Regions from separate parts of the Bacillus cereus group sp. N8 genome, predicted to be linked through region 1. Evidence: riboswitches for the same ligand, from Rfam matches in the RefSeq annotation. Region 1 holds a riboswitch; each other region holds the start of a gene.

Region 1 (8,356 bases):
TCTTCTTTACTTTGTGCTATTGCACCATCGATTTGGAGTTTAGTGCTTTTACGTTTCTTACAAGGTGCTTCAGGATCTGCTGGTATCGTTATATCACGTGCAATGGTACGTGATATGTATTCAGGTTCTGAAATGACGAAGTTTTTCTCACTGCTTATGCTAGTAAACGGAGCAGCACCTATTTTAGCACCGATTATTGGAGGGCAATTATTACAGTTCACATCATGGCGCGGCGTTTTTATCGTTCTTGGAGCAATTAGTATATTCATGCTAATATCAGCTACTTTCGTATTACGTGAAACATTACCTCCTGAAGAAAGAGAGACAGGTGGATTATCAGGAACGTTGGCAACATACGGAAAGCTTTTGAAAGATCGTTTATTTATGGGTTATGCATTGTCGCAAGGATTGGTAACGGCTGCAATGTTTGCTTATATTTCTGGTTCACCGTTCGTGTTGCAAAATATATACGGGGCATCACCACAACAGTTTAGTTTGTTCTTTGCAATTAACGGTATTGGTATTATTATTGCTAGCCAAGTTACTGGCCGCTTAGCGGGTAAAGTTAATGAGAAAACTTTATTTGTTACTGGTATTATTATTGCGGCTGTTGGCGGTCTATCGTTACTACTTACGATCGCACTTGGAATAGGGCTAATCGGTGTTTTATGCTCGCTATTCCTTGTTGTATCAAGTGTTGGGGTTGTATCAACAACGGGCTTCTCGTTAGCGATGAGAAATCAAAAACAAGCAGCAGGAACAGCATCAGCTTTATTAGGTTTATTACAGTTCATTTCAGGAGCACTTGTTGCACCGCTAGTAGGTATTGGTGGAAGTAATACAGCATTGCCTATGGGTGTTGTTATAGCTCTTTGTGAAATTGGTGCTGTACTATGTTATTTATTTATGGCAAGAAGAAGTGAGAAGCAGTTTGAACTGCAACAAAAACAAAATTTAGAGGCTTAATAAAAAAGAGCTGATTCAAACATTTCTTTGAATCAGCTCTTTTTTTCATTTCTTTGAAATAACTCATGCAAAAGTTATTTGCATAAAGTGACGATACTGTGACAAAAATGTTGGTATGTATATTAAGATATCGTCTTAAGTGTAAAAAGTAGGGCGTTCTCGGTATAATAACAAGTGGAGATAAAAGAAACTATAATTAGTAGTAGCTGTAGATAAAAGGAGAATTCGAGATGAAGAAGGTTTTGGGTATTGCTGTAATGGGAAGTATGATCCTTCTAGCAGGATGTAATGGAAATAAAGATACGAAAGAACCGAAAGAAAAGGTAGAGCAATCTACTGAGCAAACAGAAGAAATGAAAGAATACAGCGCAGTACATGAAAAATATGATACGAAAATAAATAAAGAAATTAATAAGGCGTTACAGTTATTCGAAGTGGCAAAAGAAAAGGGCGGTAAGGAAATAACGAATGCTACATATAAAGAAGATGTGCAAAAGGTAACAACGAGCATGTTAGAAGATATTGATAATATACGTAAAGAAATTCGTGTTCCAAAGTCGAAAGAGCAAGAACATGAGGTATATGTTGGTTTCTTGAATGAATCGGAACAAGCGATGAAAAAATTACAGAAGTTAGCTAAAGAAGAAGATTCATCATTAATTCGTGATATAGAAATTAATTTTGCAACAGCATCGACATACTATAAACGTTTTCAGACAGAGGCCCAAAAATAACCTTGCGCATGCGCAAGGTTATTTTTTCTTCTTACCATCTCCGTCTTCATCCTCGGATACTAATACCTTCTGTTCTTCGTGAAATTCTGAAATTGTTTGTCCAGTAATATTATCGAATGGAGTATAAAAAGAAGTGATACGTGTCTTTTTAATGAAGAGTTTATAGAAGCCGATGATTACGAGTATGACAATTGTTAATGGCAATCCTATGGTGGCTAGGAGTAAGGGATCCATCTTATAACTCCTTTAAAGTAATTAATTTTATCCCGCTATTTGCGGGCAGCCCGATTGGTGTGGGCTAATAATCAGTGAAGGATGGACAAAGATCCCCACTGATTAAAGTGTCACTTTATTATAAGTTAAAGTAGTGATTTTAAGAAATAATGCCATTAAAAACTGATTTTTCTAAATATATCCAATTAGATTGACTTTTCATTTTTTCAGAATTATAATTCAAAATATACAATTTGAACCAAATAATAATATAGCAATTTACTTATCCAGAGAGGTAGAGGGACTGGCCCTATGACACCTCAGCAGCGGGTTCTGTAATAGAACACCGTGCTAATTCCAGCAAGCAAGTCTTGAAAGATAAGTGATGGGCCTTTGTTTATTAAGCCTTGATCTTATTTTTTAAGATCAAGGCTTTTTGTATTTTAAGAAGAGAAAGGGAGTAATGGGAAAGATACGTCAATAAAACAAAGTAAATTTATGAGTTTAGGGGGTTATTAGAGTGTATGTTGTTAAAAAATTATCGGTTATGGTATTTACACTATGGGTTATTACGACAGTAACATTTTTAATTATGCATATTATTCCAGGGGATCCATTTTCGTCGGATGCGAAAATCTTTCCTGAAGAAGTGATACAAAACATGAGAGCAAAGTATCACCTTGATGAACCGTTATGGAATCAGTATGTTGCTTATTTGGATGGGGTAGTTCATTTTGATTTTGGTGAATCTGTTCAATCGACAGGTCAAGGTGTATCGGAAATTATAACAACCGGTTTTGGACCGTCAGCAATTATTGGTTTACAAGCACTTGTTATTTCATTGTTAGTCGGAATTGCCGCAGGTACATTTGCCGCGCTATATCACGGAAAAGTGATTGATTATAGTGTGAGCTTGCTTGCGATTCTCGGTATTTCTATTCCTAGTTTTATTTTAGCTCCACTATTTATACAAGTATTCGCCATCCAATTTGAATTACTACCAGTGGCGTCTTGGGGAACGTTTGAGCATACTGTATTACCTTCTTTCGCATTAGCGCTCGGGCCAATCGCAGTTATTACAAGATTTGTTCGCTCTAATATGATTGAAGTGTTGCAGAGTGATTATATTAAGCTAGCGAGAGCGAAAGGTATACCAATTAAGAAAATCATTATAAGACATGCTCTTCGAAATGCAATTGTTCCGGTACTTACATTTGTTGGCCCATTAATGGCAGGACTTTTAACAGGAACTTTCGTTATTGAAAAAATCTTTTCAATTCCTGGTTTAGGAAAATATTTTGTAGATAGTATTTTTAACCGAGATTATCCGGTAATTATGGGAACAACCATTTTCTATAGTTCGCTATTAATTGTATGTATTTTTATTACAGATATCATTCATCGTATTGTTGATCCACGTATTCGTTCTATTACGTAAGGAGGAGGATGTTTAAATGGGGGCTTATGAAATTAATGACCAGTTATTAACGAATGAAGAGAAAAAAGAATTAACTATAAATAAAGATCAGCAAACGATTAGCCGAAAAAAGGAAGTGTTTCGCAAGTTTATATCAAACCCTATAGCAGTTTTAGGGGCAGTGACGTTATTACTAATTATTGTTTTCTCGCTTATTGGCGAAAGTTTAACGTCATTTACTGCGAGTGAACAAGTAAAAGAAGCAACTAATTTACCGCCTAGTAGTGAGCATTGGTTCGGAACAGACGATTTAGGGAGAGATATTTGGGCGCGTACTTGGGCTGGTGGGAAAATTTCACTAACAGTTGGGTTAGTTGCAGCAGCTCTCGATATAGGACTCGGTGTACTTATCGGTGGATTTAGTGGATACGTGAGAGGGCGTAATCGTCTTGGAACGTTAATTGATGAGTGGATTATAAGAGGGATTGAAGTTTTATACGGTATCCCATATTTATTAATTGTTATTTTACTATTAATCGTTATGAAACCAGGACTTTTTACAATTATAATCGCCCTTGCGTTAACGGGATGGATTGGCATGGCACGTCTCATTAGAGCACAAGTCTTGTCTTTAAAACAAAGAGAATTTGTTATTGCAGCAGAGCGATTAGGTACATCTCATATGAAAATTATATATGGGCATTTAATTCCAAACTTAACGGGGATTATTATCGTAAATTTATCATTTACAATTCCAGCTGCTATTTTCTCAGAATCATTTTTAAGCTTTATAGGACTTGGAGTACAATCACCAGCGGCAAGCTGGGGCACGATGACGAACGATGCACTCGGGACATTACTAAGCGGTGAATGGTGGCAACTTTTCTTCCCAGCAATCATGATTGCACTAATCATGTTCGCATTTAATGCGATTGGTGATGGTTTGCAAGATGCGATTGATCCGAAAATCGTAAAACGTAATCGAAAGGAGAAAAAACATGGCACAAATCTTATCTTTAGAAAACGTAACGTTAGCCGTTGAAAAAGAGAATAGTAAGCAAGCAATTGTGAAGCATGTTTCCTTTTCTATTAACGAAAGTGAAATAGTTGCACTTGTCGGAGAAAGTGGTTCAGGGAAAAGTGTTACAGCACAATCAATTATCGGCTTAAATCAAGAATCGATTCATATTGATGATGGAAATATATCTTTCCAATCAAAGGAATTAACTAATTTACAAGAATCAGAATGGAATCAAATTCGCGGGAAAGATATTTCCTTTATCTTTCAAGACCCGCTTTCATCTTTAAACCCGACGATGAAGGTGGGAAGACAAATTACAGAAGTAATTGTGCAGCATGAAAAGAAATCGAAAAAAGAGGCAAAAGAAATTGCAATTAACTTACTAAATGATTTAGGGATACATGAAGCAGAGAAACGTTTTGAACAATACCCGTATCAGTTGAGCGGAGGTATGAGGCAGCGTATTTGTTTAGCAATTGCATTTGCTTGTCACCCAAAGCTCGTTATTGCAGATGAACCTACAACGGCGTTAGATGTAACGATTCAAAAGCAAATTATGGAGTTGTTAAAAGAAAGAAAAGAAAAACAAAATACGAGTATTTTATTAATTACTCATGATTTGGCACTTGTACGTGAAGTAGCTGACCGAGTAGTAGTTATGTACGGGGGACGTGTTGTTGAAAAAGGAACGATACAAGAAGTAATAGGTTCACCTAAGCATCCGTATACGAAAAGTTTATTACAAGCTATTCCGAATATGGATGATTCAGAAAAGGTACTTAGAGCAATTGAGGGAACAACGCCTTCAATTGAAACGTTAAATAGTTTTGGATGCCCGTTTGTGAATCGTTGTCCTGTAGCAATAAAAGAATGTATTCATCGTTTCCCAGAGAGAACAACATATTCTGAGGAGCATAGTTCACATTGCTGGCAGCATATTCTGGAGCATAATAAAGCGAAATCAAAAGAGAAGGTGAATGCCTCATGACGACAGATTTAATTACTGTAAAGCAAGTAACGAAAGCGTATGGAAGTAAAAATAAAGAAATCGCAGCGTTAAAAGGTATATCACTTTCTATCCCAAAAGGAACAACGCTTGGCATTATTGGAGAGAGTGGTTCTGGAAAAACAACACTTGGTAAGCTCATAGCTGGGATCGAGCGTCCAACGTCTGGTGAAATTGATTATAACGATCAAGTTGTTCACACGCTGAAGTCAGCTAATAAGCGAAATTTCTTACAGAAAGTACAGTTTATTTTTCAAGATTCCACAGCTGCATTAAATCCGCGCTGGAAAGTACGCGATATTGTAACGGAAGGCTATATTTCATTCGGTTTAGGCGATAAAGGATTGAAAGATAAAGTCGCAGGTGATGCACTAGAGCGTGTTGGATTAGATAGACGATATATTGATCGTTACCCACACGAGTTTAGCGGTGGACAACGTCAACGTATCGCTATTGCAAGAGCGTTATTATGTGAGCCAGAAGTTTTAATCCTTGATGAACCAATTTCAGCATTAGATGTTTCACTGCAAATCCAAATTGTACATTTGCTGCAAAAGATTCAAAAGGAACAAGGCTATACATATTTATTTATCGCACATGATTTACCGATGGTTCACTATTTATGTGAAAAAGTGGCTGTTCTATATAAAGGAGAACTTGTTGAATTTGGAAATACGGACGAAGTGTTCCGTAATCCACAACATTCTTATACAAAAACATTATTAGCATCAACACCAAAAATTTCAGGTTAAAGGAGAATGTAGGATGAAGAAGTTTTTACTGTTTGTCATTATGACTGTTTTAGCGATCACTTCTGTCGCTTGTGGTAAGAAAGAGACGCAAAAGGCGAGTGCTGGTAAGGGAGAAGGAGATCGATTAGTAACGAATATCGGTAGTGATCCATATACACTTGATTCCGCTATTGCGACAGATAGCACGTCAGGTTATGTAATTGGACATTTGTTTTCAAGTTTATATACGCAAGATAGTGATGGGAAATATCAAAATGAATTAGCAGAGAAAGAAGAAGTAAATGCTGATGGAACTGAATATACAATTCATTTAAAGAAAGATATTAAATGGTCAGATGGTTCTCCTATTACAGCAAATGATTTTGAGTTCGCATGGAAGCGATTATTAAACCCGAAAACAGGCTCTATGAATGCGACAGAAATGTATTTTATTAAAGGAGCAGAGGCATATAATACTGGAAAAGGTGAAGAAGGACAAGTTGGTATTCAAGTCGTTGATCCTCAAACATTAAAGGTAACACTTGAACACCCAGTTGCTTCTATTAAACAAAAATTAGCAAGTTCATTATTTATTCCATTATCTAAAAAATCAATTGATGATAATAATAAATTAAAAACAGATCCAAAAGAGTTAATTACGAACGGACCATTCACGTTAAAAGAATGGAAGCATAACCAAGCTATTACAGTACAAAAAAATAAAGAATACTATGATAAAAAGGTAACATTAAAAGAAATTGAGTTTCGTATTATTCCAGATTCTAAAACAGCGTACCAATTGTACAAGTCAAAAGAATTAGATTTGCTAAGTAGCTTACCACAAGAGATGATTGAAAAAGAAAAAGGAAACAAAGAATATAAGCGTGTTGCAGGATTCTCATCTTATATTTATTCGTTTAACGTAGAAAAAGAGCCGTTTACAAATGCAAAAGTACGTAAAGCATTTTCATTAGCGGTTGATCGTAAGTTTATCGTTGAAAAACTGTATAAAAATAATGCACAAGAAGCATATGCTTTTGTTCCAGAAGGGGCAAAAACACAAGGTGGTCGTGATTTCCGTAAAGAAAAAGGCGATTACGTAAAATTCGATTCAGCAGAAGCGAAAAAGTTATTAGAAGAGGGTATGAAAGAGCAAGGTTGGTCTACATTACCTGAAGTAACATTAAAATTCACTACAGATACACAGCATAAAAAAGTAGCAGAAGCAATGCAAGAAATGTTTAAGAAAAATCTTGGTGTAGATATTAAATTAGAAAATAAAGAGTGGAAGAGTTACATCGATACATACAAGCAAAGTGATTTCCAATTAGCTTATATGGGATGGGGAGGCTCTCTATTAGATCCAATTACTAAACTAGATTTATATGCAGGTGATGGTCCAAACAACTATGCAAAATGGCATAATAAAGAATTTGACGCTTTAGTAAAAGAAGCAGAGGTTGAACAAAACGAAGATAAACGTTTTGACCTATTGCATAAAGCGGAAGATATTATGTTTACAGATTCACCGTTAATCCCAATTATATTCCCTTCTGATTCCTATTTACAAAAAGGATCAGTATCTGGGCTTCAATATTATGTTGGTTCTAAGCCGGATTTAAGATATGCAAAAATAAAGAAGTAGGCAACCGCCTACTTCTTTATTTTATTTCTCTTTTATATTCTTTTTTCGTTCCATCAGAGAAGACAACTTCTAAAGCGAATTTTTGGTAGTCTTTATCAAGCTTGAACACGTTTACTACTTGATCGATTACTTCTTGGTCAGGAGTATCTTTATTAAATTTTAATTCTTGTAGAAGTGGGCTTAATTTTGTAATAGCTTCATCACCTGTTAATTGTACATCTGCTTTATGATCTTCAATTTTTGCTTCCATTTTTTTATCTGCTGCTACATTTTTATAGTCCGCTTCGTAGTCTTTCTTTGTATCTTGGTAGTCTGCTTTTAAATCGAATTCATTAAAGTCTAGTTTTAAATCAGCAGGAGCCTCATTTTTTGCCTCTTCTGTAGTCTTTTTATTAGAAGTTGTGTCTTCTTTTGCAGGAGCTTTACATCCTGTTAATGCAGGTACTAGCATAAGAGCTAATAAAACTGATAGTAAAATTCTCATTATAAATTCCTCCTTATGTAAATTTGTTCTATACAAGTTTTTCCCAATTTCATGTAATTATGTATAAACCAAATAAATTATTTACTTAAGGGGGACACATGCTTATGTATTAATTAAATTGAAAAAAATTTGTATGTAT
Region 2 (8,356 bases), on a different contig from region 1:
GTTACCATTCCCGCTGCAATATGGTTGCAAGATACAAGAAACGCAGTTGGTTTTACTGACATAGAGGCCCATTCCCTAATTACATTCCGTCCATCTTCCACCGTAAAACAGCCTTTAAACTTCCAGGCCTCTATCGGTGCTACAGCCATCTGTTGAAGCGAATCTTCATATGCTTGTTTTCTCCTTTGGCTATTAATGCTATTACTTCTTCCAATGCAATACCCAATACTTGTATGGCCCGCATCTATTAAGCTCTTCATACCGCGCGAAAACACTTTATAATAATCAATATGCACACTCGAAATTAAATTCGAATCTATTTCTTCACACATAACAATTGGACCAAATTTCGTATATTCTTCAAGCTTTTCCTTACTATTTGCCCGCGAACATATAATAACCCCATCAAGCTTTTTCATTTTTAACATATTCAAAATTTCTAATTCTCTTTCCTCACTATAATTCGTCTGACAAAGCATCATATTATAATTATTTTTTGCTGTTTCCTTTGATATTCCCTCGATAATAGCGCTATAATATTGATCATTTACGTGCGGCAATAAAACACCAATGACATTCGTTTTTCCTTTCACTAAATGAATTGCATTCACATTTTGCGTATAATTCAATTCTTCTATAATTGCTAAAATTTCTTTTCGTTTCTGTTCATTCACATATGGATGATTATTCAGTACACGTGAAACAGTTGAAACAGACACCCCAGCAAGTTCAGCAATCTTTCTTATATTTGTCATCTCTTTTTCCCCTTCTCACAAAAATTCTCCCTTGACCTGGTAAGCTTTCCACAATATATCCTTTCCTAGCAAATACATTTTGAAAGGATATACAACTATGCTTCGATTCAAATTAGAATATATATTTTTCATTGGTGGTTTACTCATTCTCGCCATCGGCATTAATATGATGACGACAATTACTTCCTTTGGACTTAGCCCTTATGATTCCTTCTTTATTGCACTATATCAAAATTTCGGCATAAGTATCGGTTTTTGGATTTTCATGATTAACTTTGTTTTTACCCTAATCGTACTCTTTTGGGACAAAAAACAAATTACAATCGGCACAATTGTAACGATGATTCTTATTTCTCTTTTTGTTGATTGGGTTGGTTCTATTACGACTATTATGGACGCTATCCGCTCTCTTCCAAAATATATAACACTTATTTGCGGAAATCTATTCGTCGGAGCCGGAATTGGTCTTTACGTCTCTACTAACCTTTGCGCAGCACCTCAAGAGGCTTTCGTTTTAACTGTTGCTGAGAAAAAGAAGTGGACATTTAGAAGAACAGAAATTTCATTAGCTTTTTTATTTTTAACATTAAGCTTCTTATTAGATGGGCCAATCTATTTTGGAACAATTATCTTATCCTTTACAACAGGTTGGATTATTCAAGCATTTATTCAAGTTGGTACGCAGATTTTAAATAGAAAAAAACCTATTAAGCAAGCCGCTTAATAGGTTTTTTCATTTTATCCCGCTATTTGCGGGCAGTAAAACTCCCACCTCAAAATCCAGCGAATGCAAAGAAGTTAGGTGGGAGATAACTGCCCCTAAATGCCCGATTGGTGAAGACAAATAATCAGTGGGGGATGGACAAAACCCCCACTGATTAAAGTTTCACTTTATGATAAGAGATACTACTTAGCATCTCCTTCAATTCGATAGTTTGCTTTCAAACAATCTATTTCTTCATACGATTGCAATGTATGTAGAATGTACTCGTAATCCGCAAGAGAAGCACGATGCGTTACAATTACAATTTCTGCTTTCCCTTTCTCTTCAAGCGGCATTTGAATAATCTTTTCAAAGCTAACACCACGCTCAGAGAACAATGATGTAATTTTTGCAAATACACCAATTTCGTCTTTTACATGAAGTCTTAAAAACTTTTTCACAACAATTTCATCTGGCTCTTTTAATACTTTTTCATACTGAGGAGATACCGCACTATTTCCGTTTACACCTAACCTAATATTTTGCATTACAGCAACTAGATCTGACACAACAGCTGTCGCTGTCGGTAAGCTTCCTGCTCCCGGTCCATAAAACATCGTTTCTCCTACCGCTTCACCATACACATAGACAGCATTATATTCATTTTGTACTGCCGCAAGAGGATGTGTATTTGGAAGTAACGTTGGTTCAACTGTAACCTCTAATTTTTCACCATCTCGCTTTGCAAGACCAATTAATTTAATTGTATAACCTAAGCTCTTACTATATTCAATATCTTCTGCTGTAATAGAAGTAATTCCCTTTACCTTCACATCTCCAAGCTCTACATTTGTAGAGAAACCGAGAGTAGCCAAAATCGTCATTTTCCTTGCTGCATCTAAACCTTCTACGTCTGATGTTGGATCTGCTTCTGCAAATCCAAGCTGCTGAGCTTCTTTTAACACGTCGTTATATGCTCTCCCTTCATCTGACATTTTCGTCAAAATAAAATTTGTCGTTCCATTTACAATTCCCATTACTTTCGTAATAAGATCTGAAGAAAGTCCTTCTACGATGCTTCGTAAAATCGGAATTCCTCCGGCTACACTTGCTTCATAAAACAGATCAGCTTTATTATCCTTTGCTACCGCCAATAATTCCGCTCCGTGTAACGCCATTAAATCTTTATTTGCAGTCACAACGTGCTTCCCACTTTGTAAAGCTTGTAAAATATATGCTTTTGCATCATCAATGCCACCCATTACTTCGATGACAACATCAATATTAGGATTATCTAAAATTTCATTCGCATCTTGTGTTAATAGAGTAGAAGATACTTCGACCTCCCTCTCCTTCTCAATGTTTTGCACCAACACTTTCGTTACTTTCACTGGACAACCTACTTGGTGTATGAGTCGTTCTTGATGATCTGTAATAATACGAACTACACCGCTACCAACTGTCCCAAGACCTAATAAACCAACTTGAATTTCTTTCATAATACTGTCCACCCCTCAAAAATTGTGTTTAGATGAAATTATATGAGTAAAAAATCTGAAAAACAATGTATTTTGAACATTCGGAAAAATAAAGATTAATCTTTACAAAGAAAACGTTGCCACGTGTTACACAATCTTTTTTTACAATACATAAGGGGTTTCTTGATACACGTAATAATTCAACCAATTAGAGAATAATAAATTCCCATGACTCCTCCACCTAACAAGCGGTTTCTCATTTGGATTATTATGCTTAAAATAATTTTTTGGCACATCAATATTTAACCCTTTTTGACGATCTCGTTCGTATTCTTCTTTTAACGTATCACAACTATATTCGCTATGACCGAGTGCGAAAACTTGCCTTCCCTCTTGCCCAATAACAAGGTGAACACCAGCTTCTTCAGAGTTTGCTAACAATGTTAATTCTTTTACCCTTCTAATATCACTCTCTCGTACTTCTGTATGACGAGAGTGCGGGGCAAAAAACAACTCATCAAAGCCTTGTAACAATTTCACATGTTGTTCAAGGACCTCATGTTCAAATACACCAAACATTTTTTCCTTAAGAGGATACTTTGGAACGCCATAATGATGATACAAACCAGCCTGTGCCCCCCAGCAAATATGAAGCGTAGATGTTACATTCGTTTTTGAATACTCCATAATACTTTTAAGCTCTTCCCAATAATCTACTTCTTCAAAAGAAAGAGTTTCAACTGGTGCTCCTGTAATAATGAGCCCATCAAATCTTTCATTTTCAATATCACGAAACGTTTTATAAAAGCTTGTTAAATGGTCCTGCGCTACATTACGAGACAGATGTGATTCCATATGAAGCAAATGAACATCTAATTGCAACGGTGTATTTCCAATTAATCGAAGTAATTGTGCCTCTGTGTCTTGCTTCGTTGGCATTAAATTTAATATGGCAATTTTCAATGCCCGGATATCTTGTGTTTCTGCTCGTTCCTTCGTCATTACAAAAATATTTTCTTTTTGCAATACTTTACGAGCTGGTAAATCTTTATCAATTATGATCGGCATGTTGTTTGCCTCCGATTAATGCCGCTTCTAAATCTGCAATAATATCAGAAACATCTTCTATACCAACCGATAAACGAATTAAATCAGATGTAACACCAGCTAAACGCTGATCTTCAGCACTTAATTGTCTATGCGTCGTACTAGCAGGATGTATAACACAAGTTCTTGCATCAGCTACATGAGTTACGAGAGTCGCTAGTTTTACATTTGCGATAAATTCTTTTGCTGCTTCTAATCCACCTTTAATACCGAAAGTTAAAACTCCACTAGCACCTTTTTTCAAATACTTTTGTGCTAACGAGTAATTTTCATTACTATCTAACCCCGGATAATTCACCCATTCAATACGTTCATGGTTAGCAAGCCACTTGGCAACTGCGAGAGCATTTTCGCTATGACGTTCCATTCGTAAATGCAGTGTTTCTAAGCCAATATTGCTAATATACGCATTGAATGGGCTCATACAGTTTCCATAGTCTCTTAATAATTGAACGCGCGCTTTCACAATATAAGCTGCCGCTCCAAAATTTTGTACATAACTTACGCCGTGATAACTCGGATCAGGTTCGACAAGCTCAGGATATTTTCCATTTGTCCAATCAAAGTTTCCTCCGTCAATTACAATGCCACCTAAAGAGCTTGCATGACCATCAATATATTTCGTCGTAGAATGAACAATAATATTTGCTCCATGTTCGAACGCTTGGCATAAATAAGGAGTCGCTAATGTATTATCAACGATAAAAGGTACTTCTAATTCTTTTGCTGCCGCTGAAAGTTCTTTGAAATTCAAAACGTTCATTGCTGGATTTCCTAACGATTCTGCATAAACGAGTTTTGTCTTATCATTCGCAAGTGCCGCAATTTCATCTGCTGTTAAATTTGGATTAAAGAACGTAACATCAATGCCCAGCTTACGTAAACTTACTCCAAATAAATTAAATGTTCCCCCGTAAACTGTTGAAGAACAAAGAAGATGATCTCCACTACTACAAATATTTAAAACTGCCAGCATAATGGCCGCCTGCCCAGAAGCTGTCGCAACAGCCCCCACACCGCCTTCTAAATCTGATAACTTTTGCTCAAATGCAGCTAAAGTAGGATTTCCAATACGCGTATATATATATCCTTCTGCCTCTAAATTAAATAGTGCCGCTAAATCATCCGAGGTATCGTATTTATACGTTGTACTTTGATAAAGTGGCAAAACACGCGGTTCACCATTCTTTGGCGTATAGCCACCTTGCACACAAATTGTTCCTTTTCCCCATGATTCTCCCATCTCTCATTCTCCTTTCTTTTATACAAAATAAAAAACTGCCCCTTTCCTGAAAACAAGAAAGGAGCAGTTTGAAAACACGCTCTAAAGGCTCTTTCTTATCTCTCAGGATTATTACCTGCAGGATTTGGCACAATTCCGTTATACGGCTGTTGCCAAGGTTTCATCGGGCCTGTCCCTCCACCTTTTCTTGATAAGACTATGCAATTACCGTTGATTTTATAGCAATAATTTCCTGATGTCAATTGTTTTTTCTGAATGTTCTAAATCAAATTCATGAATTTTAATATAGACAACAAAAGAAATATATTCCATATTCATTTAAAAAAGACCTTTTAAAAACCTCGATCAATATATAGAATTAAATAAGTAGTTTAAGCGTATAGGTTCAAGATTCTCAAGAGACTCCATTATATTGAATAAGCCAGCCTCTCAAAAAGATACTATATATATTCAATTCATTTCACACTAGCATATTTAATCCTTTCTACATTAAAACTTACATAACGGAGGTATAACATGAAAAATAAAAAGGACATGCACTATATACTCGTCCTATATGGCATTCTTTTAGGCTCTATAGTAGGGGCTACAGTTTGGTTATTTTTAGTTACGCTAAATATCGGAATCCACTTTATTTGGGGATATTTACCTAACGTTTTCTCTTCTCCTCCTTATTACACTCTTTGTGTAACAATCATCGGCGGTATCCTCGTTGGTTTAACACAAAAATACTTCGGTACATATCCACGTCTTATGCCAGAAGTAATGGGTGAATATAAAAAAACAGGTAGAATTGAATACCGTTTTGTACATAAAGCTACTTTAACTGCGCTTATTGTTTTAATATTTGGAGCTAGTCTAGGTCCAGAGGCCGCACTTGTTGGAATTATCGGTGGACTTTGTACATGGGTAGGGGATCGCTTTAACTTCGCTTTAAAGGGAATGAACGAACTAACAGAAGTTGGAATTGGTGCCACTTTAAGCGTCATTTTTAACGCTCCATTATTCGGTTATTTAGCTCCGAATGAAAATGAGGGTGAACAAATTAATGGGTTTTCTAAAAGAAAAAAAGCAATTGTATATCTAACTACTACTTTTGCTGGTTTTTCCGTTTATTTATTGCTTAGTAAACTCGATAATCGTGGATCTTTTATTGTTGATTTTGGGGAAGGATCTCTTTCAATCAATGAATGGATCGCCTTTCTCCCTCTTGCTTGTATCGGTGCTATCGTCGGTTTCCTTTATTTCAAAGTAGAATTTACATTAGAGAAAATTATCCATCCTTTCCGCGAATACAAACTAACACTTGGAATTATAGGTGGGGTTTTATTAGGAATTGCGGGGACTTTTCTCCCATACACATTATTTTCTGGGGAACATCAATTAAAAGATTTAGTTGTTGAATGGAGCCATTTATCTTTTTGGGTATTACTTCTTTCAGGAGTTTTAAAATTATGTATTACCGCCGTTTGTTTAAATACAGGTTGGCGCGGTGGACATATCTTCCCAATTATATTTGCTGGATCAAGTATCGGATTCGCGATGGCTTCCATTCTTCCTATAGATCCAATAGCATCTGTGGCCATCGTAACAACAGCAATCTCAAGCTATGCGTTACGAAAGCCAATAGCTATAACCTTGTTATTACTTATGTTTTTCCCGCTCAATTTACTATTACCAATGCTTGGAGCGGCAGCGATTGGTAATGCATTTCCACTTCCTAAAAACAACGAAGCTACAAACGAATAAAAATAGGCAGTAGGGACAAAAGTTCCACTGCCTATTTTTATCCCGCTATTTGTGGGCAGTAAGACTCCCACCTCAAAATCCGGCGAATGCGAGGGAGTTAGGTGGGAGATAACTGCCCGTAAAAGTCCGATTGGTGAAGGCTAATAATCAGTGGGGGATGGACAAAACCCCCACTGATTAAAGTTTCACTTTATTACACACGCTGCTTTAATAGCGCGTATAACTCTTCAAAACTATGCACTTCATATGTTGGCACAATCTCGCTATTATTTGGTTTCTTTTCTGGATTAAACCAACAAGTATCAATTCCTGCTACATATCCACCTTTAATATCGGCACTTAACGAATCCCCAATAATGAGCCCTTCTTCAAAAGCAAAATTAGGAATCCTTTCAAAAACATAATCAAAATACTCTTTCAGCGGCTTTTGGAATCCCGTATCTTCAGAAACAAAAATATCTTTAAACAATGAATGTAATCCTGCATTACGTAAACGTTTATCTTGCGTCTTAGAAATACCGTTTGTCACTATATATAGATCATACTCACTTTGAATTTGATTTATAAATTCAAATGCACCTTGCATGAGTTGGTTTCCTTCTTCTAAGTAGCTACGATAATTATTTTCGAATAATATCCCATCTACTTCTTCCCCGTACTCTTTAAACAAAATCGAAAATCGTGTATTTACGACTTCATCACGGTTTATTTCACCTTCTTCAAAAGCATCCCAAAGGCTTTTATTAACTTTTTTATACTGCGCTTCAACCTCGCTAGTTAAAGGAATCCCTTTCTCTTCAAAGAGCATACGTAACGCCACTTTCTCCGCCTTCTGAAAATCTAACAATGTATCATCTACATCAAATAGCAATGTTTTATATTTTTTCATAAACCCCTCACGCTCTCTTTTCTACAAAAACAAATTTACATAAATCGTATCATTCTTCCTTGTAAAAATAATAGGAGATATCTCATACTACAAACAGGGGTGAAAATATGAAAATCAGTAAAAATGAGAAAGAAATTTATCAACACATACAAATTCATCAATTCCATACTCTTTTTTCCTTTCATGTCTTACCATATGTAGAACTACATTCTTTTCAAAAGAAAGAGATGATATGTAAGGAGGGGATCGACCTCCCTTATCTCTATTACTTAATTTCCGGGAAAGCAAAAATATATATGAGCCATAAAAATGGGAAAGTCTCTTTAATTAATTTTATTCAAGCACCTTCATTCATTGGGGAATTAGGATTAATTGGCGTAGAATCTGTTACGAAAGGGGTTGAGGTGATTGAAGATTGCATTTGCTTAGCGC
Region 3 (8,356 bases), on a different contig from region 1:
GCAGGTAAGCACTTATCATGATAGCTTCGTTCATTCAGTTTACTTAATTCTGTATTATAAAACCCTAAATAAAAACCAGATCGCAATACCTCTACTAATGTCTCAATCCCTTTTGAATCATCTTGCGTATAAGTTTGTCCTTGCTGCTTCAATTTATCAATAATTGCCTGTATCCTACTATCATTTTGATAGAATGCTAGACTATCTTTATTAAACTGAAATAGCCCCGTAATTTGCTCCCAATCGATTGTTACAAGTAAATCTACTAATTGTTGATTGCTTAATTGATTTAATTCAGCAATCGTATAAGTTTTCGCTACAGCTAATTGCTTACTTTCCTTTTTTACTTCAGGCGGTCTTTGCGATAAATCAGCAAATTGTAGCCTTTTCTCAAAAGACTTGCTTTCTAATACTTTCGATGAATGAGCTAATTCTTCCACTGGCAGTTGTACACCAACCGGCTCCATTTTTAGCACATTTCGATATGAAACTTGCTCTCCCTTAGTATCTTCCGCCAATATGTTCCCTTGAAAACTCCCTAACATTAAACTAGCAAAACTTACCCCTACTAAAACTTTTTTTGAATAGCCTTTCATACTCTCCCCTACCTTACATTTTTTAGTGTCCCACACCATTACTCTACTATTCTGACTTTTATTCTGTATTGAGAAAAAATAAGGTAACGTTCACATATGTATCCATTCATAGCAAAATTAACGCTTGACTCTCCATGCGATTTGTGTTAAAAAAAGGATAGATAATAGCGAAATTCCTGCTACATCTAACCCCTTTTTCAACGCTATGATTTTAACTTTATAAACGTGATTTCCGGTAATGTTTGCATATACTGAATGAATGCATTCTTTTCTTCAGGTGATATACTTTTCAGCTGCATTCCTACCTTATAAACCACACCTGTATCTTGCTGTAAAGCTTCAACTTCATATGAAATTATTGGAATACCTTTTACTTGTAGCGTCTCTAATATTTGTTGCACCGCTTCATGTTTATTCATACAAATTTGGACTGTAATACTTTGCGAAAATAAAAATCGCAACTTAAAAATACGACTTACAATCTCTAAACCAATTAAAACAAGAATCGTAGCTCCAATCCCTACTACATACATACCCGCTCCAATTGCTAACCCAATTCCTGCTGTAGCCCATAAACCAGCCGCTGTCGTTAACCCTTTCACTGCCTGCTTTTGAATAATAATTGTACCTGCACCTAAAAACCCCACTCCACTAACAACTTGCGCTGCAATACGACTTGAATCAAGAGACATATGATCTTCAAATATAATATCTGAAAAGGCATATTTTGAAACAACCATTATTAAAGCACTCCCTACCGCTACGAGGAAATGAGTCTTTAATCCCGCTTCTTTTGATCGAATTTCCCTTTCAATACCAATCATCGCTCCTAATAAACCAGCAACACCGATTAGCATAATAAAATCAATATGTAAGCTCACGAACACTTCCCCCTTTCATTCATTATAGATAGATGCAACAAAAATTATCACACACATCCATTTATCGATATAAAATCATTCCATTAAAATTCACTTAATATTCCGATATATTTATGTTAATATTTTAAATATTAACATAAACAAAAACATCCTACTTTTCATACGAAAACCTTTAAATTTCAAAGCACAACTCATTTTCATTTGAAAACAGAATGTGGATTTCATGAAATGAAGTTGAGAAAATCAGAAAACGCTTTCATTTTATGCCGCAATTTTTGTGAAATAATACATAAAATAAAAGGAGCTTACTAACAATGAATGTCTCTTTACTTACACCTACTACCGATTTACAAGAAGAATACCTAGATTTCTATAACGAATGGAAAGATAGCGGTGAAACGATGATTCCGTGGGTTATCTCAAAAGATCCTGCCAACTTCCCAGCTATGATTCAAGAACTACTCGATGCCCATAATGGAATAAATATCCCTGAAACTTGGGTACCGGATTCTACATATTGGCTCGTTACAGCTGAAAATAGAATTGTAGGAGCTGTTAATATACGTCATAGTTTAACTGATCATTTGTTTAATGCTGGAGGCCATATCGGTTATGGCATTCGTCCTTCTGAAAGAAGAAAAGGCTATGCTACGAAGTTACTAGCATTATCAATAGAAAAAACGAAGGAATTAAACATCACGAAAGCACTTGTCGTTTGCGACGAAGTGAATACGGCTTCAGAGAAAACGATTTTACATAACGGCGGTCTTCGTGATGAAGATTTCACTGAAGAAGATGGTAATGTTGTAAGAAGGTTTTGGATTGAACTATGAATAAATCATCCAACGAAAACACTCTTTTTATAAAGAAATATAAAGCGAGCAATGAATTAGAAGTAAAACAACTTATTGCTTTATACAATGAAGAATCTAATCTACTTCACTTATTACGAAATAATAAAGTAAAATGTGCGTATGTTGCCTACTATAACAAAGATGTAGTAGGCATTTTTATCGCCTGGAGCAGTAACTTCCATCCATACTGCACATACTTTCGAATATACACGAACCCTCTCTGCTCAAAACTACAAATTAAAAAACATTTATTAACTGAGGTTCAAAAACGAGAAAAATTCATTCTACCATTGCAGACTTCCATATGGGAAACTTTAGCTCAGTTAAAAGCCTTTTATGAAGAAAATAATTTTATTGAAATCCGAAGAACATATATGCCGATATTAGACTTACAAAAAATAGTTCTTACCAATACAGTTCTTACTTCAAATTATCGTTTACAAACTATATCAAATATTTTATCCGATAATAGTTTACTTAAAAAACTAGCTCACTTAGTAAAAGCAAATTACGAGCATACTCACTTAGTAAATCCTGTTGCCTCATTCCCTCTCGAAACTTGGCAAGAAATGATTTTGGCTGCTGATGTACTACTAGATGGGAGCTTTCTCATTATAGATGAAGAGAATCAAATTATTGCGTACTCTTTCCTCCATACATCAGAAAAGGATAATACGTTAGAATTTGGATGGTGTGGGACTCACACTACAGAAGATTTACCATTACTGAAACTGCTCGTTTTCGAACAAACTACATATGCAAATAAACACAGCTATTCTTTCATACAAGGTGAATTCGATTCAACGAGTATATATGCAATGGAAATATTAAAATCCTTGCCTTTTAATCCTTGCCCTACTTGGATTACGTATCAAAAAGAAACCAGAAAGTGATTACACACTTTCTGGTTTCTTTTATACTGCTTCTATTTCAAACTGCACTGTAACACCACTTGGATCTACTACCGTAAATCCATTTGAAGTTTCATTTAGTTCATGTTGTTTTTCTATTAATCTTTCTTTCACTTCATCTAACGCTTCTTTATGAGGCAGTACAATCGTATACACTTTTAGTCCCGTTGCATATGCTGGTGGATGTGGATTATTTACCCCGTTCCACGTATTTGCACCAATATGATGATGATAGCCTCCTGCCGAAATAAATAAGCAATCATCTTCACGCTGTTGTACTTCAAAACCTACTGTATCTACATAAAACTCATGTGCCTTCTCAACATCAGCTATTCGTAAATGTACGTGCCCAACCACCGTTTCGGCTGGTAGGCCATCAAACTCATAATCAACGAGCACTGCTAGTTCTTTTAAATCAAGTGGCGTACTTCCTCCTGGCCCTTCTCCCCACTGATCTCGCGGTCGGTCTGCATATATTTCGATACCATTACCCTCTAAGTCTTGTAAATAAAACGCCTCACTATACGTATGATCACTTGCGCTATTAAACCTTGAAATTGGTAAAATTTCATTTGAATATGTATAACGCCCTTCTTGCTCAGCTGGACTATCAATTACGTTCTTATTACGAAGCACACCAAATAATGCCGAAGCAAAAGCCTCACGAGTCGGAACCAAAAAGGCAACATGATATATACCAGTCGTACGTGGTTCTTGCAGTACCCCATCCTCCAACTTTTCAAGAACAAGCAGCGTATTCTTACCACCCTTTCCAGATAAATATGCTTTATTCCCTTCTTGTTTAATTACTTCTAATCCTACTACATTCTCATAAAAAGCAATTTGACGCCCTAAATCTTTAACTTTAAATTCCACATGACCAATATATGTTTTCGAATGAATTTGTACCATGAATAGCTTCCTCTCCAGTTCCCTTTAGTTTTTTATGTAAGTTGATAGGCAATAGGCCCATTCAACGAATACACCTTAATTTTGTTTTTTTGTAGCATCAATTTTTAGCCATTTTTTCGATATATCGCTTAATGTTCCATCTTGTTCTAATTCTTTTAACGATTTATTTATATCTTCTAACTTTTCACTCTTTTTTGCAAATGGAAATGCAATCTCTCCCCATTCAAGTGGACCAAATCCTACTTTCACATTATCTAGTTTCGCCTTTGTTATTGTTGTTTCTACTTGAACTTTATCATTATAATAAGCATCGACGCGTCCAAATCCTACTTCATTCAATTCCGCTGTCGGATCCTCTGAGTATGTTTTAATCGTAAAAGCATTATTTTTATTTAAAGCTTTTAACTCTTGCTCTCCTGCCGTACCAAGTCCAACACCTACAGTCTTCCCTTTCAGATCCTCTATCGATTTAATTGTATTATTATCTTTCTTCACTGCGAAAACAGATCCTGAATACACATACGGGATTGAAAAATCATATTTCTTTTTTCTTTCCGGAGAAACGGATAGTTCATTTGCAATCGTATCAATACGACCAGAATCTAATAAACCAAATAATCCTTCAAAATCAGAAACATTCCATTCTACTTTATATCCAGCTTTTTTAGCAGCTGCTTCAATAATTTCAGCATCAAAACCTTTTACTTTCTCACCCTCTTTAAAAATAAATGGACTACGACCTGCAGAAGTCCCAACTTTCACTACTTTTTCATTCGTTTTTTCACTTGATACGTTTGAACCACATGCAGACAAAGCTCTAACTGATAGTGTTAATGCTATCGTTAGTAATAATGACGATTTCCTCATAACTCTTCCTCCTAAATAACGAAATGATTTCCTTCTTCAGATGCATTTAATTGTCGTAAAAACTTTTTCGTACGTTCATTTTGTGGGTTTCTAAAAATCTCTTTTGGCGTTCCCTGCTCTACGATAATTCCATCCGCCATAAATATAATGCGATCCGCCACCTCTTTTGCAAAATTCATTTCATGTGTAACAATAACCATCGTTATATGCTGTCTTGCCAAGTCTTTAATAACTTGCAGTACCTCATTAACTAATTCTGGATCAAGCGCAGAAGTCGGTTCATCAAACAATAATACAACGGGATTTAAAGCCATTGCTCTAGCAATCCCTACCCTTTGCTGTTGCCCCCCTGATAACATCGTTGGATAAAAATCTTCTTTATCAGCTAATCCTACTTGTTTTAATATTTCTCTCGCTATTCTCTTTGCCTCTTCTTCACTTTTTTTCTGTACAACCGTTAATGGCGTTGTAATATTTTGCAGTGCTGTTTTATTTTTGAATAAATTATAGTTTTGAAAAACCATAGCTGTTTTTTGCCGTAATTGTATTATTTCTTTTTTATAAATTTTCTTCACATGAATCTCTAAATCTTCAATTCTAATACTTCCATCATTCGGTTGTTCTAATAAATTCAAACATCTCAATAGGGTCGATTTCCCTGAACCAGAAGGTCCAATAATTACTACCACTTCCCCTTTTTTCACAGTAAGTGAAATTCCCTTTAACACTTCATTAAGTTTGTAGGATTTATACAAATCACTTATCTCAATCACATACTTCACCTCATTTCTGTTATAAATACGGCGCATCAAGTTTCTTTTCTAATTTTTTCTGCCCCCAGCTAATTGCAATTGTAATAATCCAATACACAATCGCTACCGCTAAATAACTTTCCATATAACGATACGATTGAGCAGCTAACATTTTCGCTTGTGCTAAAATTTCAGCCACCCCAAGCGCAAAAGATAACGAAGATTCTTTTAACAATCCAACAAAATTATTTCCAAGTGACGGCACTGCTACACGAATAGCCTGCGGAAAGATAATTTGCCGCATGGCTTGTGCTTTTGTCATCCCTACTGATAAACAAGCATCCATTTGCCCTGATTCAACAGCATTTAATGAACCTCGAATTATCTCTGACAAATAAGCAGCATTATTTAAACTGAGACCAATTAAGGTTGCTTGCATAGCTGTAAGTACTGTAAAAGCCGGAAATATTTGTGGCAATCCGAAATACAACACAAACAATTGAACTAATAACGGTGTTCCTCTAAAGAAAGAGATATACACCCTTGCAATTGGATATAAAAATTTCGGTTTGTTTTTTGTTATGATTGCCAAGCCAATCCCTATAAAGAAAGAAATAATCATGGAAACAACAGTAATCCCTAAAGTTATGTATACATACTTAAATAATTGCGGAAAACTTTCTAAAAAATACGTTGCATCAAATTTCATTCTATCCCCCCTCTCTAAACAAAAAGCTCTTCTTATACATATAAGAAGAGTTGAATGTTAATCCATTTCCCCCCATCTTCCAAACGCATCATTCGTTTGCTGGAATTAGCACAGTACTTTTATAGCCTGTTGCTGAGATTTCATCGGGCCAGTCCCTCCATCTCTCTTGATAAGAAAACTAATAAATTTTTCCATTTATTAAGTTGTTATTATGAAGAATACAGATAAATTAAAACAATGTCAATAGGAAAACTAAGAATTAAATTTATACTTATTTCGTACATACAAACAATATGCCATCAAAATTACTCTTCTTTATACACCGTACACAAAAAGCCGGTACTTCTAACAAACTTAGAAATACCGGCTTCCAATCTTTTATTCTTATAACTTATGATATTTATTTCATCTTATGTACTTCAGCAACTAACTTTCCGCCTTGTATGCCCATATATAGCTTAACAGGCGCATCATTCGTGTTTTCAAACACTAAATCTAAATAAGGATACGCAATTGTAGCATCTCTTCCCTGCGGGACATAACCTACTGTTTTAGAATGTGTAGTTCTCTCTACCATTTTCAAACCAGCTTGATCTGCTGCATTGTATAGAGTTGATGATGTTTGACAAACGCCACCACCATAACCATCTACTAATTTACCATCTACAATTTCTTTACCTAATTGATATCCTTTATCTGGCGTTGTATCACCGATTAATGCATTGAAAGAGAAACTGTCTCCTTTTGCTAATACAACTCCATTTATGCTCGCTGCCGACAAACGAATATTCTCAATACGGCCACCTGCTGATCCACCTAAATTCGTTTCATATCTACCAATTACCGTGCCACTTCCTTGCGCATCACTTAATGTTGCGATAGGCTTTTTCTCAACAATAGGTAATTGATATGAAGAATCCCACATACCTACGTTTAATAATTTATCTACTAATTCTTTTTCCATTAATTCATAAGAAGGTTTTCCTTCTTGCCAACTTCCATCAGGAGCTATACGTGAAGGAACCATCTTTTTGTCAACGCTTTTCCCAACTTCACTTGCAACCTTCGTTACCGATTTTTTGAATTTCGCTTCATCTTCAAAATAACCTAAACTTGATAAATCTAATTTTTTTACTTCAGTACCAGTACGCGCATCAACCAAGCTAATTGAATCCTGTACATCAGCCTTAGCCTCTACAACGTTCCCACCAATATCACTCACTAATGCCACATCACTTACTTTTGCGCCACAACCACTTACTACAGCTACGCATAGTACCCCAACTAATATACCCTTTACTTTTCGGAACAATATACTCTCTCCTTTTCCCCCAACATTATTTCTTAAGTATTATTTCATTTTATGTATGTTTTGTTACAATCATTTTACAATATATTTAGAAAATGTTACAAGTTGTTTTTTACTCTATTTAAATTACTCTTTTCTTTTGTAAATGTCTATACATATTTATATAAATTTTTGAGTTTGGTAAGATTGTAACTTTTATGTAACCTTTCTATATCCAGTATATACCATTTAACGACTAGAATACAATTGGAAAACTCTTTCATTTCACCTCTTTATTCACCTACATGCTTCATGAAACGTAATGCTGATTTCTCATATATGATTATTATTAAACAACTGCAACCAAATTTTTATAGATCAAAACAATCAATCCCTTCAGCGCATCTAGGTATTTGCCGTGCCACTACTCCGCGTTTGCACATACATTATGGTGAATTCAACCTAATTATAAAGAAATGGAGGATGTTTTTATGTATCCCTACAATCCTTATGATCCATATAACCAATATGGATACCAACCTCAGTATGATTTACAGGCACAATACCAACAATATATAGATCAATC
Region 4 (8,356 bases), on a different contig from region 1:
CAAAAGCATAAAAACGAGGAAATCCCTCGTTTTTCTCTTTTCATTCACTTTTTTTCTTAACAAATTCTTTCAAGTGTATTTCTCCTCGCTTATCACACACTATATATAACTCCTCAGTAAGGAGGGTACACAGTGCAAACATATAACGACTATGATAAAGCTCTCTATTACACGTATTGCTGTAATTGGGATAAATTACTCGTTCTCATGGTTCAAACGAGCGATCAATTATTTTCTAAGCGTATTGAGCATTTCTTACACGCTTATCAATACAGTAAAGAACTACCAGAAGTTGATAAACAATTGCAGCTCCTATTTCAATATATTGACCATGCATCCCAAAAGTCACATGTAGAAGAAGTAGAGCAAATTCAAATGTAAAATATAGCGCTATTCTCTTCAAGAGAGTAGCGCTTTTTAAAATGTTTATATCAATAAAAGTTTTCTCTTATAAAACTTTTATTGATAAACATATTTTTTCTTTCTTTTCCCTACCACTTCATACTATAATTTAGTATGTAACTATTATAAGAGAGGTATAAAATATGGGACGAGAAAAAAAGCAAGAGTATGCTTTATTTGCTGCATGGGGAGCTTCTTTTATTGCTACACTTGGTAGCCTATACTTTTCCGAAATCATGAAATTTGAGCCTTGTGTACTTTGTTGGTATCAACGTATCTTTATGTATCCATTCGTTTTATGGCTCGGCATTGCTGTAGTAAAAAAAGATTATCGCATTGCAAGTTATTCCTTACCAATTGCAAGTATTGGTGCTTGTATTTCTTTATATCACTATGCAATTCAAAAAGTCGCAGCATTTTCAGCTGCTGGAGCAGCTTGCGGACGCGTACCTTGTACGGGAGAATACATAAACTGGTTTGGCTTTGTGACAATCCCGTTTTTAGCACTTATCGGCTTTATCACAATCGCTGTTTGTAGCTTCATCGTAATCAAAAACAAATAAGGAGATGAAAGAATGAAAAAAATGCTTATATTTGGTGGTATTATTATCGCCTTGTTCGCAGCAATTTTCGCTGTAACACAAATGGAAGAAAAAAACGCTACTAGCCAGAAAATTGATAATGCTACTGATAGTAAGGCAAATGGCCCTGACTACTATACAAATAAAATCTCTCTTTCAGATCTCCAAAAGAATTTAAAAGAGAAAAAAGAAGAAACAGTATACTTTTATCAAACATCTTGCGTTCATTGTCAAAAGCTATCTCCTATCGTAGTACCAATGGCTAAAGACTTGAACGTTGATATGAAAGTTATGAACATTGAGAAACTAGATGCTCCTTGGGATGAATATAAAATTAAAGGAACTCCAACAATCATTCACTTTAAAGATGGCAAAGAAGTAAGCCGTATTAGCGGGGAACAACCGAAAGACAAATTAAAAGAATGGCTTGAGCAAACGAAAAAATAACGAGAAAAGGAAACTCCTTCTATACATGAAATGGACGTAAAATCCCACACTAATGTATAAGGAGGGGGTTTTATGCCAGAAGTAAAATGCTCTGTTTCCAATTGCTCATTTTGGGGACAAGGTAACTTTTGTCAAGCAAGTGCAATCGTTGTTCAACCGGATGCACAAGAGGCTGGTCAGAATACAAATGATTCGTATACAAGCGCAGCTTTAACAAACGAGACGCTTGAAAGTTCTGTAACAACAAGTGTAGAAACTTGTTGTCATACATTTAAACCGAAATATTAAACGTAAAAGCATACGATTAGTCGTATGCTTTTTTACATTCCCCTCCAAAAATCATGCATCATAAAAAAGTACAAAATAACGAGAAGGACCGTCCCGCATAAAGTAATGCGTCGATATACACTCTTCTCCCCTTCCCTTGCTTTAACAAATGCCCAAATAAATCCAACGAACAATATTAAATCAATATATGGAACATAAAAGGAGAAGACGAGTAACGCATATAAATACACGATAAATAAACAAGTCGTGATTAAGAAAATTTTAAATGCAAATTCACTTTTCATAATGTGACCGCCCCCCAATCTGTACTGTATTATATTCAGCAAAACATAATAGTTGCTGTTTCAATTTTTTTATCCCGCTATTTACATGGATCCCAATTAGTATAAGTTTATAATCAGCAAAGAATAGCAATTCCCCCATTAAGTTTCACTTCATCACAAATAAGCTACCGCCTATACACGGTAGCTATTACGGAACATCATATTTTCTTTTATATATATTACTTAAGATCGAATAAGGTAATTGCTCATAACGAATTTTTTCTCCCGTTTCATCAACAATATACAAATTACTTCCTATGTAATATATTCCATCTTTTCGTTTGGAGTACACTACATATTTTTCATTTGGCAATACCGTTTTTACTTTCGTCAATTGCCCATTTGGTTCTTGCCAATATATATTTACACGGTCTACTAGCGTAAGTGTTCCAATTTGTTCTTCTTCTACTTTACGACCATTCCAACTCACAACACGATAACCAAGCTTATACGCCTCATATTCAGGACTCGTATAAAAACGAGAAATAATTACTTTCGTCTGTAATTGTACCCGTTCATATAACCATTGTATGTCCCGGTCATGCATGCGAATACAACCATTCGACTCCCTGCTCCCAATCGTCCATTCCCGATTTGTTCCATGAATCGCATATTCCTTTTTATCTAGACCGAGCCACCTCGTACCGAGAGGATTATTCGGCGCACCCCCTGGTATTTTTTTTCGATGGTATTCTTTATTTTTATACTTAGTTATAATACAAAAATTACCTTCAGGCGTCGGGGTGCTATCTCTTCCTGTCGTTATCGGAAATGTTCTCGTATAGTTTCCCTCTTCAAAAAAAGACAGCTGATTCGTTTTAAGGTTAACTAATATTAAATGATCTGTATTAGCAAAAACGCTAGCTGGTAGGCAGAAAAATAGGATTATGATTAACCATACTTTCTTCATCTAAATCCTCCCTAGCACTAACATCATAATAAAGTGAAACTTTACTCAGTTGGGGGTTCTGTTCATCCCCCAACTGAGTATCAGCCCGCACCAATCGGGCGTTTACGGGCAGCAGGTCTCCCATCTAACTTCTTTGCTCCAGCCAAATTTTGAGGTGGAGTCTTACTGCCCACGAATAGCGGGATAAATGCAATTAGCTTTACTTTGCTCTTATAAATGAAAACTATCCATTTACAATAACGCCCCCATTTACATGTATCATCTGCCCTGTTACATATGCCGAATCATTAGACGCCAAATATACATACGCAGGCGCTAATTCATACGGCTGACCAGGCCTTTGCATAGGAACATTGCTCCCGAACTGTGATACTTTTTTCTCATCAAAACTTGATGGAATAAGCGGTGTCCAAATTGGACCTGGTGCAACACCATTTACACGAATTCCTTTTTGTACAAGGGACTGAGATAGCGACCTTGTAAACGCGACAATTGCTCCTTTCGTTGCAGAATAATCAATCAATGTTTCATTTCCTTCATACGCAACGATAGATGCTGTATTTATAATTACATCCCCCTGCTTTAAATGGGATAGCGCTGCTTTTGCAACATGAAAATAAGAGAAAATATTAATACGGAATGTCGTTTCTAGCTGTTCTGCTGTAATATACTCTAGTCCTTGTTGCGGATATTGCTGTGCGACGTTATTCACAAGAACATTTAAACTGCCCAGCTGCCGGACGGTCTCTTCCACAATATCTTTACAATGTTGTTCACTACTCAAATCCCCCGGCAGTAATACACATTTCACACCTTCTTTTCCAACAAGTTTTTTCGTCTCATTTGCATCCTCATCCTCATCTAAATAAGCAATCGCAATATTTGCTCCCTCTTTTGCAAAGGCGATGGACACAGCTCGTCCAATCCCGCTATCTCCCCCCGTAATTAACACATTCTTTCCTTTTAACTTTTCACTTCCTTTATAATTTGGATCTTCAAACTTTGGAAGAGGATTCATTAACGATTCAATACCAGGCTGTTTATTTTGATGTTGCGCTGGCATTGTTAAAAAGTTTTTTTGCTGCGGCATAACTTTCTTCAACTCCTTTTCCCTTATAATGTGCACAATGATAAAAACTACTTACACATTAAAAAACCGCAATTCACACTCATTGATAAGGTTAATATTCGAATTTAAGACATAAAATATGAATTGTTCTAAAGTTTTTATGCAAAACTATTGCAAAATAGATAAAAAACGAATATTATATATAACTGTTGTGAAAATTATTCGTAAAAAGAAAGGATGTTTATATGTTTAACCTTTCAAAACATAAAACTTCTATTAAAACTGAAATTATGGCAGGTATTATTACCTTTTTAACAATGGCATATATCATTGTCGTAAACCCTGTCATCCTTGGGGATGCAGGCGTTCCATTTGAACAAGCATTTACAGCTACTATTATCGCCGCTGTTGTCGGAACATTATTTATGGCAATCTTTACAAACTTACCAATCGCAATTGCACCAGGTATGGGATTAAATGCTTACTTCTCTTACTCTGTTGTAAAAGCTCATGAAGGCATGACTTTCGCAATTGCATTCTCTGCTGTATTCGTAGCAGGTATGATTTTAATTTTGTTATCATTCACATCTTTCCGTACGAAATTAATGGAAGTAATTCCTGAAAACTTAAAACATGCACTTACTGCTGGTATTGGTCTTTTTATTGCTTTTATCGGTTTGCGCTTAACAGGAATTGTTACAAAAAATGATGCCAACTTAGTTGGGCTTGGCGATCTTCACTCTGCCCCAGTTCTACTAGCATTAGCTGGCCTTGGAATTACAATTATCCTTATGTCTTTAAATATAAACGGGGCACTGTTTATCGGAATGTTACTAACTGGTATTATCGCTTATTTCACAGGGCAATTAACGTTCTCAAATGGCGTTACATCAATGCCTGGATTACCAGAAGGAATTATCGTTTCAAATCCAATTACTGCTGTATCTGATGTAATTAACTACGGATTATACGGCGTTGTGTTCTCATTCTTCCTCGTTACACTATTTGATACAACAGGAACATTACTTGGTGTAGCACAACAAGGCGGATTTATGAAAGACGGAAAGCTTCCAAAAGCAGGACGAGCTCTTCTATCTGACTCATTCTCAGCAACAATTGGAGCTATGTTCGGAACAACACCATCAACAGCTTACATTGAATCATCTGCTGGTGTTGCAGCTGGTGGCCGTACTGGTTTAACAACTGTTACAGTAGCTGTTCTGTTTGCATTAGCAGCATTCTTCGGGCCGTTAGTGAGCGCTGTTTCTGGCGTTTCAGCTATTACAGCACCATCATTAATTATCGTTGGTAGTCTTATGATGGGTTCAGTTCGCCACATCGATTGGGATACGTTCGATGAAGCATTCCCAGCATTTTTAGTAATCTTAAGCATGCCACTTACATCAAGTATTTCAACAGGTATTGCACTTGGATTTATTTCATACCCACTTATGAAAATGGCAAAAGGACAATTCCGTGCTGTTCACCCACTTGTGTATTTATTCGGAATCTTGTTCGCTTATCAATTAGTTTTCTTACCACATTAAAATCCCTCTTCCTGAGGGATTTTTTTTATAAATACTGTTTGACAACACCATTTATTTGTGAAATAATTCAAAATAGTTAAATATTCGATGTCTTATCAAGAGCAGGTGGAGGGATGAGCCCTACGAAGCCCGGCAACCGACCCATTTATGGGCACGGTGCTAATTCTTACAACACATTGTGTTGAAAGATAAGAGTAATATGATAAGACGTCTTTTCTATATGAAAAGACGTTTTTTATTTTCACTCCCTCCTCTCTCTTCTTAGTTTAGGAGGGATTTTTTCATGAAAAAATTATGTTCCATCGTACTTATTTTTCTCTTATTTACATTAACAGCGTGTACAAATGAACAAGATGCTATCTCTTCACAAAAGCAAGAAACTGTGAAAAAGGCGACTACAACGGTAGAAAACCACTTACAAACAGAAGTTCCAAGCCAAATGAAGAAGCCATTAAAAATCGCATTAATTATGCAAATGTCCATCGGAACTTTTTCCTCTCAATATATTGAGGGCGTCAAAAAACAAGTCGAGCTATTTGGCGGCAGTGTACAAGTCTACAACTCTGATAACGATTTAGCAAAAATGGCGGCAAATTTAGATACTGCTATTAATTCAAAAGTGGATGGTATTTTAATTGATCACGGCCGCTCTGAAGCACTAAAACCTGGAGTAGAAAAAGCATTACAGGCGAATATTCCCGTAGTTGCGTTTGATAACGATCTACGCTTGCCAGGTGTGACAATTATTGATCAAGATGACTATAGTCTTGCATGGAAATCATTAAAAACGTTAGCGGAAGATTTGAATGGACAAGGAAATATCGCAGTCGTATGGGTTGGCGGATTTGCTCCAATGGAACGTCGCAATGTTATCATTGATGCCTTTTATAAACGTTATCCAAATATAAAAGAAATTGCGCGATTCGGTACTGCAAGTAATAACACACCGCTTGATACACAAACACAAGTAGAAGCCTTACTAAAAAAATATCCGAAAAAAGGAGATTTACAAGCTATTTTCGCTTCATGGGATGAGTTCGCTAAAGGAGCTGTTAAAGCACTTGAACAAGCTGGTCGTACAGATATAAAAGTATATGGCATTGACTTAAGTAATGAAGATTTACAACTCATGCAAAAAGAAAACTCACCTTGGGCTGCTACAGCTGCAACTGATCCAGCTGAAGTAGGTAAAGTTCAAGTGCGATTCTTATACAAAAAAATTGCCGGTGAACAAACGCCAGATATTTATTCACTAGAACCTTATTTAGTAAAGAAAAGTAGTTTACCAAAAGAAAATATAACAATGGATCAATTATCAAAACATATAAACGGTTGGGGAGACTCAAAAGATGCATATTCTCCTTGGATGAAAAAATTAGAGAAGGAGAAAAAATGATGACATTCTCTCTTCAAAACATTACACATTCTTATCATGTAGCTACACCTGTTTTAGAAGATGTTTCTATTCATATTCAAAAAGGAAAAGTGCACGCTTTACTAGGAATGAATGGTGCGGGAAAAAGTACTTTACTAAAAATAGCAACTGGTGAAATTCAACCAGTTGCTGGCGATATAAAAATTGATAATCAGTCTGTTTCCTTCACTTCACCACGCGATGCAAAAAAGCACGGTATTTCTTTCGTAACACAAGAAGTAGATCACGGACTTATTCCCGGATTATCTGTATTAGAAAATGTACTAATTGATCATTTAGCAATGCAAAATAAAGTACTATTTTCAAGGTCAAAATTAGTTGCACTCGCTAAACAACATTTGCAAATTGTACAAGTAGATTTAAATGTTTCAGAAGATGTTTCAAACTGCTCATTACATGAAAAACAATTACTTCTTATCGCAAGAGCCCTATCTAACAATACAAATTATCTTTTATTAGATGAGCCTACTTCTTCTCTTGGACCAAAAGAAGTTGAATCCTTTGGGAAACTATTAAAAGACTTAACATCAAAAGGAATTGGCATCCTCCTAGTTTCTCATCGTTTATCAGAGATTCGAAATTTCGCGGATGATGTAACTGTACTACATAACGGTAAAGTTGCCCTTTCTCAAGCCATTACAACGATTACAGATCAACAAATTGTTGAAGCAATGACTGGAAAACAACTTACACTCCCTATTAATACAGCACCAAAAATCGGGAGCGAGGAAATATTTAAAGTACAAGAGCTTCAATTACACGAAGATCATTCTCCCCTTTCTCTTACAATACGAAAAGGAGAAACTGTTGTGATATACGGATTAATTGGAAGTGGAAAAACAACACTTGCTGAAACTTTATTTGGTGCTCGTCATACTTATCACGCAGAAATAGATGATCACAACATAACAATTAAAACACCGCGAGATGCGATTAAAGCGAAAATCGCACTTGTACCAGAAGAAAGAAGAAAACAAGGTGTATTTCTTTCGGAAGATATTATAAGTCACACTAATTTACACCAATCAGGTTGGAGACGAAAACAAACCGAATTAAATAATGCTACTACGGCAATTTCTTCTTTCAGCATTTCACCCAATGACCCAAAAGCCTTTATTCATTCACTTAGCGGTGGAAATCAACAAAAAGTCTCAATTGCAAAATGGAATGGATTCAAACCTAATCTATTTCTTTTGGACGAGCCAACTAAAGGTGTAGACATAGCTGCGAAACAAGATATTTTTCAATTCATTCGCAACATTACAGAAAACGGGAGTTCCGTAATTTATTTCACAGGAGAACAAGATGAAGCACTACATATCGCTGATCGCATTCTTATACTGGCAAACGGAGA

What was found. A riboswitch is a leader RNA that binds a small molecule or an ion and turns the genes downstream of it on or off. The one in region 1 is predicted to bind S-adenosylmethionine.
Region 2: it holds a riboswitch for S-adenosylmethionine, as region 1 does, so the genes downstream of both, JDS80_RS10455 (bifunctional O-acetylhomoserine aminocarboxypropyltransferase/cysteine synthase) here and JDS80_RS26525 (ABC transporter permease subunit) in region 1, are expected to answer to the same signal.
Region 3: it holds a riboswitch for S-adenosylmethionine, as region 1 does, so the genes downstream of both, JDS80_RS07630 (amino acid ABC transporter permease) here and JDS80_RS26525 (ABC transporter permease subunit) in region 1, are expected to answer to the same signal.
Region 4: it holds a riboswitch for S-adenosylmethionine, as region 1 does, so the genes downstream of both, JDS80_RS22525 (sugar ABC transporter substrate-binding protein) here and JDS80_RS26525 (ABC transporter permease subunit) in region 1, are expected to answer to the same signal.

The regions. Positions count from the first base shown of each region.
Region 1 covers NZ_JAEHBK010000035.1:24,667-33,022, forward strand. The annotation lists gene JDS80_RS26510 (multidrug effflux MFS transporter) at 1-966, shown strand, start outside; gene JDS80_RS26515 (hypothetical protein) at 1,197-1,700, shown strand; gene JDS80_RS26520 (DUF3951 domain-containing protein) at 1,719-1,934, opposite strand; SAM riboswitch class I at 2,194-2,298, shown strand; gene JDS80_RS26525 (ABC transporter permease subunit) at 2,434-3,351, shown strand; gene JDS80_RS26530 (ABC transporter permease) at 3,368-4,372, shown strand; gene JDS80_RS26535 (ABC transporter ATP-binding protein) at 4,329-5,339, shown strand; gene JDS80_RS26540 (ABC transporter ATP-binding protein) at 5,336-6,109, shown strand; gene JDS80_RS26545 (peptide ABC transporter substrate-binding protein) at 6,123-7,733, shown strand; gene JDS80_RS26550 (YusW family protein) at 7,750-8,217, opposite strand.
Region 2 covers NZ_JAEHBK010000005.1:91,968-100,323, reverse strand. The annotation lists gene JDS80_RS10475 (LacI family DNA-binding transcriptional regulator) at 1-755, opposite strand, end outside; gene JDS80_RS10470 (YczE/YyaS/YitT family protein) at 853-1,479, shown strand; gene JDS80_RS10465 (homoserine dehydrogenase) at 1,662-2,957, opposite strand; gene metA (homoserine O-acetyltransferase MetA) at 3,099-4,004, opposite strand; gene JDS80_RS10455 (bifunctional O-acetylhomoserine aminocarboxypropyltransferase/cysteine synthase) at 3,988-5,286, opposite strand; SAM riboswitch class I at 5,379-5,483, opposite strand; gene JDS80_RS10450 (chloride channel protein) at 5,803-7,035, shown strand; gene JDS80_RS10445 (YjjG family noncanonical pyrimidine nucleotidase) at 7,229-7,924, opposite strand; gene JDS80_RS10440 (transcriptional regulator YeiL) at 8,032-8,356, shown strand, end outside.
Region 3 covers NZ_JAEHBK010000003.1:236,582-244,937, forward strand. The annotation lists gene colA (collagenase ColA) at 1-596, opposite strand, end outside; gene JDS80_RS07600 (MgtC/SapB family protein) at 800-1,477, opposite strand; gene JDS80_RS07605 (GNAT family N-acetyltransferase) at 1,792-2,310, shown strand; gene JDS80_RS07610 (GNAT family acetyltransferase) at 2,307-3,224, shown strand; gene JDS80_RS07615 (VOC family protein) at 3,246-4,154, opposite strand; gene JDS80_RS07620 (amino acid ABC transporter substrate-binding protein) at 4,230-5,021, opposite strand; gene JDS80_RS07625 (ATP-binding cassette domain-containing protein) at 5,033-5,794, opposite strand; gene JDS80_RS07630 (amino acid ABC transporter permease) at 5,814-6,482, opposite strand; SAM riboswitch class I at 6,552-6,658, opposite strand; gene JDS80_RS07635 (VanW family protein) at 6,883-7,794, opposite strand; gene JDS80_RS07640 (hypothetical protein) at 8,262-8,356, shown strand, end outside.
Region 4 covers NZ_JAEHBK010000020.1:29,277-37,632, reverse strand. The annotation lists gene JDS80_RS22570 (PCYCGC domain-containing protein) at 1-11, shown strand, start outside; gene JDS80_RS22565 (YhdB family protein) at 133-381, shown strand; gene JDS80_RS22560 (disulfide formation protein C) at 546-965, shown strand; gene JDS80_RS22555 (thioredoxin family protein) at 978-1,430, shown strand; gene JDS80_RS22550 (DUF1540 domain-containing protein) at 1,503-1,718, shown strand; gene JDS80_RS22545 (hypothetical protein) at 1,751-2,002, opposite strand; gene JDS80_RS22540 (L,D-transpeptidase) at 2,190-2,951, opposite strand; gene JDS80_RS22535 (SDR family oxidoreductase) at 3,175-4,041, opposite strand; gene JDS80_RS22530 (NCS2 family permease) at 4,266-5,567, shown strand; SAM riboswitch class I at 5,657-5,762, shown strand; gene JDS80_RS22525 (sugar ABC transporter substrate-binding protein) at 5,851-6,963, shown strand; gene JDS80_RS22520 (sugar ABC transporter ATP-binding protein) at 6,960-8,356, shown strand, end outside.